Regions from separate parts of the Paenibacillus sp. FSL L8-0333 genome, predicted to be linked through region 1. Evidence: riboswitches for the same ligand, from Rfam matches in the RefSeq annotation. Region 1 holds a riboswitch; the other holds the start of a gene.
What was found. Region 1 has a riboswitch for glycine ahead of NYE72_RS30025 (amino acid permease). Riboswitches for the same ligand answer to the same signal wherever they lie in the genome.

Region 1 (7,918 bases):
AACCTCTAACCACTGTCACTGGATTTCTAATTTCGTGCGCAACGGCAGCTGTTAATTGTCCAACCATCTTTAAACGCTCAGATTGCTGTAATTGTTCATAATAAAGCTGCTGTTTTTTCATCCGTTTAAATGATATTTGAAAAATGAAAAATAATAACACTTGAACCGCTATTATATTAATGAAATTGCCTAGCATATCATAATGTAAATATGTATATAAATCCCCTCTATCAATCAAGAGGATATAGCCAAATGTAACTACCATTAGTACCCCATTTATAATGAAGGAAAAATAGAACAATTTTAAATCAAAAAATAGAATAGACAGTGCAGGAATAAGACAAATGAGGATATAGGTAGTCCATGTTTGAGGATATAAAAAGAATAGCGTATAAAAATACGCAAATCCAAATAGAATGATAATCTTTCTAAAAGTATGTGTCTCATGCTCAGGGTAAATCCATAAACAAACCGTTAGAAACGCCACACATAAAAAATGAATGATATAACCAAAATCAATCCCATCTAACTCTAGGGTAGATAGTATCAATCCAAACATCATAAGAACGATGATCATTAACATTAATATGTAATAGGTTTTTCGATTCACCCGACTGTAGAACTCTCTCATGAATTCACCACTTTTAAATTGATTTTACCATTACGATAGTTATCTTACTTGTAAACTTATTGTCGAAATAAGAATTATATCAGTTGAAATAGTAATAAACAATAACTGAAAAAAACTGTAAACTCGATGATATTATAGTTTGTAAAAAACTAAAAAACCGGGAGATACCATTTTAACAGTATCTTCCGGTTTTCTGTTTAACTTTGCATATTCTTTAAGCAAACGTCCATGTAGGAACGCTTGAAACCGGCAAGGGCTCCCTGCCCAGTCGCGGTTGAATATAACCACGGCTTCTGCGCCGGTTAAAGCTTTCCTCATAAACTAGAGAGGTGTTTCGGTCCTGATTATTTTATTATCTCTTTCCCTCTTTCTTCTATTTATCGAATACAAAACAAATAATAAAATAAACCATAAAGGCGTCAACAATAATGCCGGACGAGTTTCATCAGCAAACAGCATAATTATGAGTATGATTGCAAACAAGGCTAGAACAACATAATTCACAAAAGGTGTGAACGGTGCCTTGAATTTTGATTTGGCCTGCAATTCCGGCTTCGTCTTTTTATATCGCAAATGGCAAATTAGAACGACGCCCCAAACCCAGATGAAACAAATGGCACTAATCGTTGTCACGATGCCAAAGGCCGTCTCCGGAATCAGCTTACTCAACAAAGCCCCTACAGATAAGACAAGCGTGGATATGAATAAAGCATTACTTGGTACATGATTTTTATTAAGCTTTGCAAAGTTGGCTGGAGCCTGGTCATTTCTGCTTAGATTGTATAGAATCCGGCTTGTTGAGAACATCCCGCTGTTACAAGCAGAAGCAGCTGAAGTTAATACAACGAAATTAATAACCCCCGCGGCAATCGGAATCCCCACTAAACTAAATGTTTTAACAAAAGGACTTTCTGCCGGGTTTAGTTCTGTCCAAGCGTTGATGCATAATAAGGCAATAATAGCACCCACGTAGAAAAATAGAATTCGTAAAGGTATTTTATTAATCGCCGATGGGATAGTTTTTTCTGGATTGGATGTTTCCGCTGCTGATACCCCCACCAATTCCACACCCACAAAAGCAAACACAACCATTTGAAATGAAAGTAAGAACCCGGAAATCCCGTTTGGAAATACTCCCCCATGTGCCCAAATATTACTGAGCGCAACCGTTCCGGTAGTTGTTTTGAATCCAATCACCAGTAAAACTACCCCTATGGCAATTAACGCGAGAATAGTGATTACCTTAATTAAAGCAAACCAAAATTCCAATTCGCCAAAGCTTTTTACAGTTAATAAATTGAGTCCTAATAAAATAATTAAACAAATGACTGCGGGTATCCATTGCGGGATATCAAACCAATATTGTACATAGACCCCAACAGCTATAATATCGGCCATAGCCGTCATGATCCAGCAAAACCAATAGGTCCATCCAGTTACAAACGCCGCCCGCGGTCCAAGATAGTCTTCGGCAATGTCTGTAAAAGATTGATAACCTGCTTTTGACAACAGAAGTTCTCCCAATGCCCTCATCACAAAGAAAATAGCGATACCCACGATTAAATAAGCAAAAATGATCGATGGTCCTGCCAGCTGTATAGCTTTTCCAGATCCTAAAAATAATCCGGTACCGATGGTTCCACCAATCGCAATGAGCTGAACATGTCGATTCTCTAAATCTCTCTTTAATTCTTGTGCTGCCATTTCGAACTCCCCCTTATGTGAAAAAAATAACAAGTGAAAATGATAACAAAAAAGAGATTGGATACGCTCCAATCTCTTAGGTATAAGAATAATAAATAAAATACATTTATTTATTCTGACGATGATCAGAATAACAAATGAATTATCTAGTACTCTTCTGTCCTTTTGCCTGAGATTGTGAACCCTTCGGCGCCGGGGGATTCCCCCACGGTCTCTCCAGAAGCTGCTCCTGCTATAGTGTGATCCATAGCAATCATAGCTTGCGAATTATTTAATTTTTATGTCGCTAACTTCATTTTTAATATTTTTCAATACTAATCATTGTCAAATATTTTGTCAATAACATTAATTACCGCTTTATTATTGTTCCATTAACTTTTATTGCACACAATTAAGGGCTTGTCAGCCAAGCCCCCAATTCTTCTGTCTGCAGGCACAACCTTCAATACGCTCTCCTTAGCACTCCATGACTGACTAACACCTTACATGTTTTCGTTTGAAGCCCAGCTGCGATTTATCAACTGCCTTTTGAATATTAATTGAAGCATTCAAAATCTTGCTTTTTGCACTACCGGTATGGACTTCCACCGGACCAACTTCCTTTGCAATCTCAACCGCTTTATCATGAAGCGGCAGATAGGATACGCCCACAGTGTAGATGAAATTGTTCATTGCGTATTTCGTTCGTTCAGGGGCATCATGAATCGTATTTTTAGCAAGCTCCAACATAGCGGCCAATTTTTCTGCGGAAAATTCACTGTCCGGGCGATTTCCGAGCAGCCAGCAGTAACAGTTCCAGCCCGCCGACATTTTCAACTCTATCTCACTTGCAATCCATTTATCAGAAACCTCTTGTGCAATATCCGTCTCCGCCAACGTTACTGCCACCACAAAGTCCGATAGCATATAAAAATAAGCCCCAGCAATCCACCGCTCAAAATCCGACTCTGTCATTGCTTTAGGCTCCGCGATCACCCCGGCAAAATACATAGCGTCATAATTTCCTGTAGCATAAAGCTGCTCGGCCAAGGGTTGATTATGTTTTATTTTTCTGAAGATAGGCTTCATCTGGCCTGTGGCCACACCAAAAAGCGGTTCGTGCGCGCCATTGGATAGATATATTTTCTTGGTGCGTTCCTTGCCGAGAGCTTCAAGCTCTTGCATGACCGTTTCTAAATCCATTGTTCGCACTTCCTTTTTTATGAATATTGGCTAGGGACTCAAACTTTACTTGAATATATCATAAAAGCCCTTATAAATATCTTCTTTTATACATCAAGGTAATTTGCCCCGCTATGTATTCAGCGCTATATTGGTTGCCATCCTTAATCCACCACATAATAATCCCCAGTAGTGAGGCTGCAATAATATCAACGGAGACTACCTCCTTAGTAGAGTCAATGTTCCTCGCGTTTCTTCGTTTTTCGACAGTATTTTTTAACAGGTTGGTCAAGTGGTTTTTGAAGCCTTTATGCTCAATCAATACAGCAAAAACTTTCCGGTATTCAAAAAAATAATTTAAAAAGGTGATCAGCTGCTCCTGTTCGTTGTTGCTCTTCATTTGTAATAGCGGTTCAACCTTCATGGATAGGTCATCGAAGATTTCATGTACGATCTGGCGCAATAAATCGTTAATATCCTCATAATGCAAATAAAACGTTGCGCGATTTAGTTCCGCGCGGTTGGCGATTTTTTGGACGGTCAATTGCGAAATCTCCACATTGTCGGCCAATAATGAAAAAACAGCGTTTTTCAACATCTTTTTTGAGCGAATGGCTCGTGGGTCAACTCTTTTATGTTCAGTCATTTCATCCCTCTATTATCGTTTAAATGGCCTTTCATCAACTAATTTGCCTATTCTGTCGATTAGTCGACATTTTCAATAAAATTGCAAATAGGAATACTTTTTAAATCCTGATATGATTTATTTTATTGACACTATGTCGAAAAAGCAATGAAGAGAGGACTGCAACATGCAAGAAGACACTAAGAACATAAATAAAGGGATCTTACTAACCATCTTAATCTTTGGTTGTTTCTTATCCACACTCAATCAGACGCTTTTAAATGTCGCCTTAAGTAGTTTGATGGATGTTTTTGATGTCACAGCAACAACCGTACAATGGATTTCAACAGGATTTATGCTGATCAACGGGATTTTGATTCCGATTACGGCCTATTTAATGAAACGTTTTACAACACGGCAATTATTTATAAGTGCCATGTCATTTTTATTAATCGGTTCTATAATTTGTGCAGCAGCGCCGAGCTTTAGTCTACTCTTAATCGGACGGATGATCCAAGCTGCCGGTGCTGGCATTATAATGCCGCTCATGATGAGTGTTGTGCTCGCGATCTTCCCCGTTGAAAAACGTGGCAGCGCTATGGGACTGCTTGGGCTGGCGATGATATTCGCTCCTGCTATTGGGCCGACCCTTGCGGGATTTGTTGTCGAATACCACTCTTGGCGCTGGTTATTTATCGGGCTTATTCCACTTGTCCTCATTGTTATAGCGTTGGCGTTCAAGTATTTAGTGAATGTATCTGAGACGTCTAAGTCGAAGCTTGATGTGGTAAGTGTTCTTTTATCAACCGTCGGATTCGGCTTAATTTTATACGGCTTCAGTAGTGCAGGAAGTAAAGGCTGGGATGATGTAATCGTGATCCTAACCTTAGGGATTGGGGTCGTGGTAACAGCCGTATTCTGTCTTCGACAAATCAAATCGGATGATCCACTGCTAAACCTGTCGGTCTTCAAAAATAAAGTGTTTACGATGACATCTCTTATTAACGTATTAATCACAATGATGATGTACGCAGATATGATCTTATTGCCTATTTATCTGCAGAATGGTCGCGGGTTTACAGCATTTGATGCAGGACTACTATTGTTGCCGGGCGCACTCGTAAATGCGTTCATGTCACCCGTCACCGGTAAATTATACGACCGTTTCGGTGCAAAACCGCTGTTCATCATTGGCCTATTGTTTATTATTCCATCTATGTGGGCGGTAACAGATTTATCTGAATCGACCACGTATACTTATCTAATGATTCGTACCATAGGCCTGCGAATTGGATTAAGCTTCATTACTATGCCACTCAATACAGCCGGACTAAATGCGTTGCCCAAACAACTCGGCACTCATGGTACAGCTGTGAATAATACCGTTCGCCAAATTGCCGGGGCCATTGGTACTGCTGTCGTAATTACAATTTATACAGTGCAGGCAACCAGTCATGCAACTACACTGATGCAGAATAATCCCTCCGCTACTCCTGAGATCCTTAAATCCCTTACATCGATTCTTGGGGCAAGTGACGCCTACTACTTCATGATGATTTTATCCATTGCCGCATTTGTTATAACATTATTTATGCCCACGAAAAACAAGCTCATGATTGAAAAGAAAGCAAACCTAGTTAGCAAGGAACCTCAGTTGTAACTAGTAATTGCAGAGTAAATGAAGAAAAGCCATTCCTTAGCGGAGTGGCTTTTGTTATGAATGGCTTGCTTTGGATCATTGGAGCACGTATTCCTACGAGCATCAATATTTCCTTATCCATATCAGTATCCCCCTCTCCATATCAAATGTGTAGAATCTATTATAAAAACGAAAAAATATTTAAACTTTACACATAAGTTAATATATGGTATTTTAATAGTGTTATTAAAAGGAATATTAATCCATAATAAGGAGCTGATTCCATTCATGAAACTATCTTTAAAAAAGAGATTGATGCTTGTTGGAACCTTTGTTTCAGTCTTTCTTTTTTCTTTTGTTTCCCAAGCATATGCGACTAATTTAATTGGCTACCCTACAGCTACACAAGCTAAGAATAATTGGTGCTGGGCTGCGACCAGCGTTACCATACTTCAATATTACGGAATCTCTGTAAGCCAATGTTCTTTTTATGATCATGTGAAGGGAACCTCCGGCTGTACAACAGACGAGAGTGAATCTTATGGAACTGTTCAAGAAGGCATTCATGATTATGGTGTCTCCAGTTGGAATCATACAGGAGCACTATCTTACAGCGATGTAAAAAACCAGATTGATAATGTTGGCAGTCCTATATATGTAAGCTGGAAATGGAATAGTGCTACCGGTGGCGGGCACGCAGTAGTTATCTATGGGTACGACACATATAGTGGAAATGATTGGATTCAACACATGAACCCGAGTGGGGGCACAAAAACCTCCATGTTATACACCAACATTAAAGGTGGCTCCAGCTACGATAGAACCTGGAGATGGGGACTTCATGGCTTCAACAAATATATTTAAGGAGGGCTTCCCATTAAGAAAACGCTGCTGTTAACTGTAACTTCATTCGTTTTATTTCTGACTTTTTTCTCACCTGTATGGGCTCAGACCGTAACTGAAGATGTTGTTTCTTTTGCAAATACAGAAGGATTAACATTGATTAAAGAAGGGCTATCTAAAGATCCTGAAGGGTATGGTTACAAGAATGAAGCAGAGATTAGTGAAATTACCGTAGGTCAAGGAATGCAGATTCATTTTATTGATGGTGCTAAGCTTAGGGCGGCTTCCGATAGTCTGATTGAAACGGTCACACCCCAAGACAACTGGGAGTTTCTTATTTTATCGGGCGGAATACCCAAATCTAAAATGATCATTCAAAAGGATTCAAACGGGTCCTATCAAGTTACTGAGTTTGGAGGAAATCCTAATACTTTGGCCTATGCTATTCATTCACTAGAAGCTGAGGGTGAAGTGAGTGAGCCTACACTTATCCGTGAGCGGGACGAATATATAGCTGCCTTCAAGAAAGACAATCAGGAACTAATCATCGCCCCACAACAAGCCTCATCAGCAGAAACAAAAGGACTAAGCAATATTTCGGAGCCTCAAGCACCCGGGCATTTAATTGATGTGTTACAAACGATGCAGAACGATTCTTCCGATGACGAGCAGGATGGGTCGGGAACCATTGCTTCCGCATATTATGCGGACGATAATAATCATCTAACAAGGTCTATCACCATTAGCGCCATTATTGCTCTAGTAGCGGTATTTGTGTTCTGGGCCTATCTCAGAAGACGTAAACAACCTAAATAAATGTAAAAATAAGTAGGCCGCCCTCCTTCATTGGATTGCGGCCTACTTTGATAGATAGTACCTCTAAAAAGCCTCCCTCTCCCCATATGATTAGGACATAAAGGCTGCCAAAGACCTCGTTAGCATAACACCATTTGTAATGGTATCTTGCGGCTAAACATCTCGTCCAGTACCCATGCCACTTTTATACATTTTTTCTGCTTCAATAGGACTTTCTTTTGCCGTGATATGATACGGAATTACCCGATAAACTTGAACCGGACCGCCAAATACAGCCGATCTATACTTTTCCACATGCTGCTTGGACAAGGGGCGATTATAATAACCCGGTACGTATTTATTGATCAATTCCTGAAGTACGTGTGTGGCTTCATCCAAATCTGAAATCGGTTCTGCTTGTCCAAAAATCATTACGCTCATGTAAGCTGTATCCGTTTTGGCTGGTACCGGGTCTGTAATAGTTCCGTATTCCTCACATACCGTAAAACATACCTCCGGA
Region 2 (7,918 bases), 450 kb from region 1:
GATGTCACGCACTTTTTTATTAATGGTGGTTGGGGTAATGCCATGTTTCTCATTATGAGCAATCTGAATGGCGCGACGGCGCGATGTTTCGCTCATCGCTTTCTCCATCGAATCAGTGATCCGATCACCATACATGATTACACGACCCTCAGAGTTACGAGCCGCACGGCCAATCGTCTGAATTAGTGAACGTTCGGAACGAAGGAACCCTTCTTTATCGGCATCGAGAATTGCAACTAAAGATACCTCCGGTAAGTCGAGACCTTCTCTCAGGAGGTTAATCCCTACCAGGACATGGAACGTACCGAGACGAAGATCCCGCAAGATCGCCATCCGTTCCAGTGTTTTGATGTCAGAGTGCATATAACGAACCTTAATACCGATTTCCTTAAAGTAGTCTGTCAGATCCTCCGACATCTTCTTCGTCAAAGTGGTAACGAGTACACGTTCATCACGTTCGACCCGGTCACGGATTTCGCTAATCAGATCATCGATCTGGCCTTCTGTAGGACGAACCTCAATGATTGGATCCAATAGCCCAGTCGGACGGATAATCTGCTGCACCATAGTTTCGCAGTGTTCCATTTCATAAGGTCCAGGTGTCGCAGAAACGTAAATGATCTGGTTCACTTTATCTTCGAACTCTTCGAACTGAAGCGGACGGTTATCCAGCGCAGAAGGCAGACGGAAACCATGCTCTACCAACACTGTCTTACGCGCCCGGTCACCGTTATACATCGCCCGAATTTGCGGAAGGGTAACATGGGATTCATCTACGACAATTAACATATCATCAGGAAAATAATCCATTAACGTATATGGAGTTGCTCCTGGCTCCCTGAAGGTTAGTGGCCCGGAATAGTTCTCAATCCCCGAACAGAAACCCACTTCCTTCATCATCTCAATGTCGTAACGTGTCCGTTGTTCCAGACGTTGCGCTTCCAGAAGCTTGCCTGCGTCACGAAGCACGGTCAGCCGCTCTTCCAGCTCCCGTTCAATATTGACTATTGCTACACGCATCGTTTCTTCCTTGGTAACAAAGTGAGAAGCCGGAAAAATGGCGACATGGTCGCGTTCACCGATCAATTCACCCGTTAAAACATCAATTTCAGTGATCCGCTCAATCTCATCGCCAAACAATTCAACGCGAATCGCATGTTCACCCTGAGATGCCGGGAAGATTTCAACCACATCACCACGTACACGGAATGTTCCGCGTACAAAATTGATATCATTGCGCTGGTATTGAATATCCACCAGTCTGCTCAGAATCTCATTGCGCGGCTTCTCCATCCCAACCCGCAAGGACAACAGCAAGCTTCCGTATTCCATTGGTGAACCGAGACCGTAAATACAAGACACACTCGCTACAATAATAACGTCACGCCGTTCGAACAAGGAGCTTGTCGCGGAGTGGCGAAGTTTATCAATCTCTTCGTTAATGCTGGAATCTTTCTCAATATAAGTATCGGAGGAGGGAATGTACGCCTCTGGTTGGTAATAGTCGTAGTAGCTGACGAAATAGTCTACCGAATTATTCGGGAAAAACTCCTTAAACTCACTTGCCAGCTGGGCAGCCAGTGTCTTGTTATGCGCAATAACCAGCGTGGGGCGATTTAATTTGGAAATAACTTGCGCGACAGTAAAGGTCTTCCCTGTACCTGTCGCTCCCAGCAGCGTCTGGTGCTTCTTACCCTGCCGGATGCCTTGTAGTAATTCATCTATGGCATGAGGCTGATCGCCCTGGGGTGTATACTCGGACTCCAATTCAAAAGTCTTCGTACTGACGACAATATCACTCATTTGCCCGTCTCCCCTCTATCGTCTAAACTAGATTAATATATTATAATTGTTGTCTGAATCTTCTCTCTCCATACGATAGTAAAAAATATGGAAGATAAGAATATGTGTTCCCGTTCATTATACAGTGTTGCTTAGATCGATGCAAACCATAATACACAGAAATGTTAGGAGCTTGAAGCATGGATATTACCGCAATAATCGGCCTAGTGGCCGGACTGGCTGCGCTAATCGGCGGCTACCTCTGGGAAGGCGGAAGCCTTTCCGGACTGCTGCAGCTTAATGCAGCTTTGATTGTATTTGGAGGTACGATTGCCGCCGTAATGATCAGCTTCCCGGCAGCTAAGCTACGCTCCATTCCCACCGCTCTGCGCATGGCTTTTGGCCGCAATCCTGAACGTGATGAAGAGAAGGCAGAAGAGCTCATCGCAATGGCCACAGTGGCCCGCCGTGGCGGCGTTTTAATGCTCGAAAAACAAGCGGAGGTACATCCTGATCCTTTTACCCGTGAAGGACTGCTGCTTATCGTCGATGGCACTGACCCTGAGCAGGTAAGACAGATTTTGGAATTGGAAATGGATGCGAAAGAATTGAAGCATGAAAGCTACGCCAAGATTTTTGAAGCCGCTGGCGGATATGCTCCAACGATGGGGATCATCGGTACAGTTATGGGACTCATTAGGGTACTGGGCAACCTTACAGACCCATCAAATCTAGGTACCTCTATCGCAGTAGCGTTCACTGCAACACTGTACGGAGTAGCCATCGCTAATCTAATATTTTTACCCATTGCTTCCAAAATCAAATCCCGCAGCCAAAGTGAGCTGCATAGCATGGAGATGCTGCTAGTAGGCATTCTTTCTCTACAAAACGGGGATCATCCGTTGCTGGTGCGTAAAAAACTGAACTCCTTCATTTCAGACACCACCACAGATGACCGTGCAGAAGCAAGAGGTTTTATATGAGACAAAGAGACCGGCGCAAACGGCGGGTAGAGAATCGAGAAAGCCGTGATCGTTGGATGATTACTTACGCAGATCTAATTACGCTTTTACTTATATTTTTCGTTATATTGTATGCGATGAGCAGCCTGGACACTGACAAATACAATATCGTAACCGGCTCTTTATCCCAGACTTTCAAGTCGAGCAGCACTGTTCTTGAAGGCGGAGATGGTATTTTAGATGCTGGAAAGACCCCCGACAACAAACCAGAGAGTACAGATGGGAATGGGAACGCAACTGCAAAACCAAATGACGGTTCTGATAAACAAACGGAGAATGAAACACCTTCAGCACGGGAGTTGGCTTTTCGAGAACAAGAGGCGAAGCTTGCTGAGTTAATGGGTGTGATCACCCACTATGTGGAGGAGAATAATCTCGGTGAACAAATATTTGTAGCCGACAAACCGCAGGGCATAGAAATCACGCTCAGCGACCGTTTTCTTTTTGATGTGGGTAAAGCAGATGTGAAGTCACCAGCCCTTCCTGCTCTTCAGCAGTTGTCAGGCTTATTCAAAGATATCGGGGCAACGATCAGCATTGAAGGACATACGGATAATACACCAGTGTCATCAGCTTCCCGTTATAACGACAATTGGGAGCTATCGGGTGCTCGTGCGCTTTCTGTGCTGCGCTTTTTCTTAGATAATGAAGGACTGAACCCGGACACTTTTCAATATGCAGGTTATGCCGATACCCGACCAACAGCAGATAATACTACGGTAGCAGGCAAACAAAAAAATCGACGCGTAGAGATCATTGTACTTCGACAGCTTCAAGAGGTGGAATAAAATATAGTTGCTTGCGCTCAGAGCTAAGTTCGGCGGCAGGAGCCTTTGCAATTACCACATTGAGCTAACAAGGGGCTTCATCCAATTTAATTAGGGAAAACCTCCCTGATTATTCACCTATTATCGTATCCAATCGCGGAATGAGGGAATTACTCCCTGATTATTACTCTTTTTAGTCTGAAATAGTGGTTTTACCGAGATGATTAGGGAGGAATTCCCTAAAACCCTAACTCTCAAGCTATAATCGTCTAAAATGAGGGAGGTTTTCCCTAATTCCATACTCCACTAGACCCTCAAACCACTCGATTGGGTTTACGGATACTCGCACAATCTACATAAGAAACACAAACAGCAAGTCCCCAAATCGCAGAAACTTGCTGCTAAAAACATCACACTTGATCAGACTATTTCCCGTCCCCAATTTCCAATTATTCAGCAACTAACGCGCTATAACCGGCTGCATCTAACAGACCTTTTACAGCATCAGCATATTCTCCATCAACTTCAATCTCAAAAATCCAACCCCCGCCATATGGCTGATCATTGATAAGCTCCGGACTAGCTTCTAATCCATCATTCACCTTGGTAACCGTCCCAGAGACGGGCGAATACAATTCCGATACCGTCTTAACGGATTCGATACTGCCTACGCTGTCACCGGCCGAAATGGTTGATCCTACCTCAGGAAACTCAACAAATACGATGTCGCCTAATAAATGCTGAGCATGGTCCGTAATCCCAACACGTACTACTCGCCCTTCTACTTGCTGTGCCCATTCATGCTCTTCGCTGTAAAGAAGGTTGTCTAATACTTCACTCATTTCAAGCCGCCTCATTTCCAATTTGGAGTTCTAAATTTAGTTATAGCCTAAGTTATCCCGGCTCACAATGTCAATATTACTAACAGGAAATTTAAATTTGTCATTTTTTCGACGTTTTCTTGTTGACAGCGCCCGACTATACCCGTTTAATGGAGACATACAAGAAGAAATGACGTTGTCGTCTTTTTATAGACAATAACCGTTTCTCGAAGAAATATAATTGCGGATGATGGCATAGGGAGAGACTGTCTCACTTGAAGACGGCGCCGAAGGAGTAAGCCCTAACAGGGGTGAATCTCTCAGGCAAAAGGACCTTTGTCGGACGTATCTCTGGAGAGCATCAGACGCAAGGCTAGATGCGTCAGATCACCAACGGGGAAACCTGCAAGCTAGTTACGGCAGGGTAACTCTCAGGTACAAAGGACAGAGCAGAAAGCGATTTGTGCATTTATGCATGATTGCTTCTGCCTGTCCTTTTTTCGTATGTAATCAGATCAAGGGGAGTGACGACATGGATGCTTTGAGAAGAACACCTTTTTATGATCTCTATTCCGCTTATGCGGAGTCCAGGTGCATTGACTTCGGTGGCTGGGAGCTGCCAGTACAGTTTACAGGTATCGTGAAAGAGCACGAAGCCGTTCGCCAGCAGGCTGGGCTGTTCGATGTATCGCATATGGGTGAATTCATGGTGATTGGAAACGGTGCAGAAGCCTTTTTGCAAAAAATGACAACCAATGATGTCAGCCGCCTCACGGATGGTGCGGCACAATATACACTGCTCTGTTATCCAAATGGCGGAGTTGTCGACGACCTACTCGTGTATCGCCTAAGCGAAGGGCGTTATATGCTCGTCGTTAATGCCTCCAACATCGACAAGGACTTGCAGTGGCTGCAAGAGCATTTGACCTCTGAATTCGATGAAGTCACGCTCACTAATGTCTCTGACGAGACGCTTTTGCTCGCCTTGCAGGGTCCTCTGGCAGAAACCATTCTCGCGGAAGTTACTGATGCTCCTATTTCAACACTCAAGCCTTTCCATTTCATCGAACGCGCCACCGTTTGCGGTGTAGAGGTACTTATCTCCCGTACGGGTTATACCGGTGAAGATGGCTTCGAGATTTACGCTCCGCTGGAAGGTGCAGAAACGTTATGGAACGGACTGCTTGCAGCAGGCGCGCCCCACGGATTAACACCTGCTGGACTGGGTGCACGGGATACCCTGCGTTTTGAGGCAAAATTACCACTGTACGGTCAGGAACTATCCGCTGACATCACCCCGCTTGAAGCAGGAGTACAGTTCTTCGTGAAGCTGGACAAAATAGACTTTATCGGACGCGATGCACTAATACAGCAAAAAGAAGCTGGGATTCCCCGTCGCCTTGTCGGCCTAGAAATGATTGATCGAGGCATTCCACGCTCCCATTATCCTGTTTGGGCAGATGGGGTTAAGATTGGTGAGGTCACAACCGGAACACAGTCCCCTACGCTGAAACGGAACCTGGGGTTGGCTTTGATTGATGCTGCTTACAGTGAAATAGGCACAGAGGTTTACGTAGAGATACGCGGCAAGCAGCTTAAGGCTGTAGTGATCAAGGCCCCTTTTTACAAGTATAAACGCCTTTAGCGTCCATATAAGGACGGTGAGCTTTTAAGCGAGAAATAGAAGGATAAAGTATAGCGTGAAAATTGTACTTTCTTATATTTTAAAAAAAGCCAAGGAGTGAAACCTTAATGAAGCACCGTTATCTGCCCATGACAGAACAGGACCGCGTAGAGATGATGGAGGCCGTCGGGATTCAGTCTATAGATGAGCTGTTCTCCGATATTCCTGAAGCGGTACGTTACCAAGGCACTATGCCGATGTCTGAACCACTCGATGAATACGCCCTGCTGCGCCACATGAAAGGTTTGGCTGACCAAAATGCCGACTTTGATTCTCACGCCAGCTTCCTCGGCGCCGGATTATACGATCATCACATCCCTGTGGTCATCAACCATGTCATTTCCCGTTCTGAATTCTACACTGCCTACACTCCTTATCAACCGGAGATCAGCCAAGGTGAGCTGCAAGCGATCTTCGAATTCCAATCCTACATTTGCGAACTAACCGGTATGAAAGTTGCCAATGCCAGTATGTATGATGGCGCTACAGCTTTATCCGAAGCAGCGGTTCTCGCGGCTGGTGCTACCAAACGCAAAAAATTAATCGTCTCCCGTACCGTTCATCCTGAGGCTCGCCAAGTGCTATGTACTTCGGCTAATGCTTGGGGTCTGGAGGTGGTGGAGATTGACTATAAAGACGGTGTTACCGATCAAGCTAAACTCGCTGAAGCTATCGATGGAGATACTGCCGCAGTGCTTATTCAATCGCCTAACTTCTTCGGCAGCATCGAGGATCTTCGCTCGGTTGAGCCGCTGATTCACGCGGTTAAAGGTCTTCTTGTAGTCAGCGCGAACCCAATAGCTCTAGGTGTACTTGAAACTCCGGGCAAACTTGGAGCCGACATCGTAGTGGGTGATGCTCAGCCACTTGGTATTCCAGCTTCTCTCGGGGGTCCAACTTGCGGATTCTTTGCCGTAGCTGATCACCTGATGCGCCGCATGCCAGGCCGGATCGTTGGCCAAACGGTAGACCGTAACGGTAAACGTGGCTTCGTTCTTACACTTCAAGCGCGTGAGCAGCATATTCGTCGTGAAAAAGCGACATCGAATATCTGCTCCAATCAGGCGCTGCTGGCTCTCTGCGCATCCGTCTACTTGTCCGTTATGGGCAAAGAAGGCATGCGTGAAGTAGGCGAGCTAAATATTCGCAAAAGCCATTACGCTGCTAATAAACTTAGCGGACTAACAGGTGCTGAACTTGCCTTCTCCTCCCCATTCTTTAACGAATTTGTTGTGAAGCTTCCTGAAGGCAGCAGCGTGACCGCTATTAATTCTAAGCTGCTGAAGGACGATTATCTCGGCGGTTATGATCTGGGTCGTGATTATCCTGAACTTGCTGGACATATGCTGGTTGCCGTAACGGAAAAAAGAAGCAAAACCGAAATCGACCAATTCGCTAGCGCACTGGAGGGCTGTTTATGAAACCGGAGCAAAGTCTAATTTTTGAATTAAGCCGTCCCGGCCGTTCGGCCTATTCTTTGCCACTATGCGATGTACCACAGGAAGAAACCTTGGAGTCCCTGATTCCATCAGGTTTACTCCGTAGCGAACCCGTCGTACTTCCAGAAGTATCGGAAGTGGATGTCATTCGCCACTACACTTCTCTTTCACGTCGTAACTTTGGTGTAGACAATGGCTTCTATCCACTCGGTTCATGCACGATGAAATACAATCCGAAGATTAACGAAGATGTTGCCCGCTTCTCCGGCTTCGCCAAAATTCATCCCTACCAACCGGAAGAAAGTATTCAAGGCGCACTGGAATTAATGTATACCCTGCAAAATGATCTGTCCGCGCTGACGGGCATGGATGCAGTATCCTTACAGCCTGCCGCAGGTGCTCA

Region 2: another riboswitch for glycine. It lies ahead of gcvT (glycine cleavage system aminomethyltransferase GcvT); the one in region 1 lies ahead of NYE72_RS30025 (amino acid permease).

What each region holds. Positions count from the first base shown of each region.
Region 1 is NZ_CP150186.1:6,730,833-6,738,750, forward strand. It holds gene NYE72_RS30020 (HAMP domain-containing sensor histidine kinase) at 1-631, opposite strand, end outside; gene NYE72_RS30025 (amino acid permease) at 953-2,335, opposite strand; glycine riboswitch at 2,483-2,565, opposite strand; gene NYE72_RS30030 (DNA alkylation repair protein) at 2,810-3,517, opposite strand; gene NYE72_RS30035 (TetR-like C-terminal domain-containing protein) at 3,588-4,142, opposite strand; gene NYE72_RS30040 (DHA2 family efflux MFS transporter permease subunit) at 4,309-5,781, shown strand; gene NYE72_RS30045 (C39 family peptidase) at 6,049-6,624, shown strand; gene NYE72_RS30050 (hypothetical protein) at 6,760-7,419, shown strand; gene NYE72_RS30055 (pyridoxamine 5'-phosphate oxidase family protein) at 7,573-7,918, opposite strand, start outside.
Region 2 is NZ_CP150186.1:6,279,405-6,287,322, forward strand. It holds gene uvrB (excinuclease ABC subunit UvrB) at 1-1,803, opposite strand, end outside; gene NYE72_RS28085 (flagellar motor protein) at 1,983-2,765, shown strand; gene NYE72_RS28090 (flagellar motor protein MotB) at 2,762-3,592, shown strand; gene gcvH (glycine cleavage system protein GcvH) at 4,021-4,413, opposite strand; glycine riboswitch at 4,640-4,738, shown strand; gene gcvT (glycine cleavage system aminomethyltransferase GcvT) at 4,925-6,037, shown strand; gene gcvPA (aminomethyl-transferring glycine dehydrogenase subunit GcvPA) at 6,145-7,497, shown strand; gene gcvPB (aminomethyl-transferring glycine dehydrogenase subunit GcvPB) at 7,494-7,918, shown strand, end outside.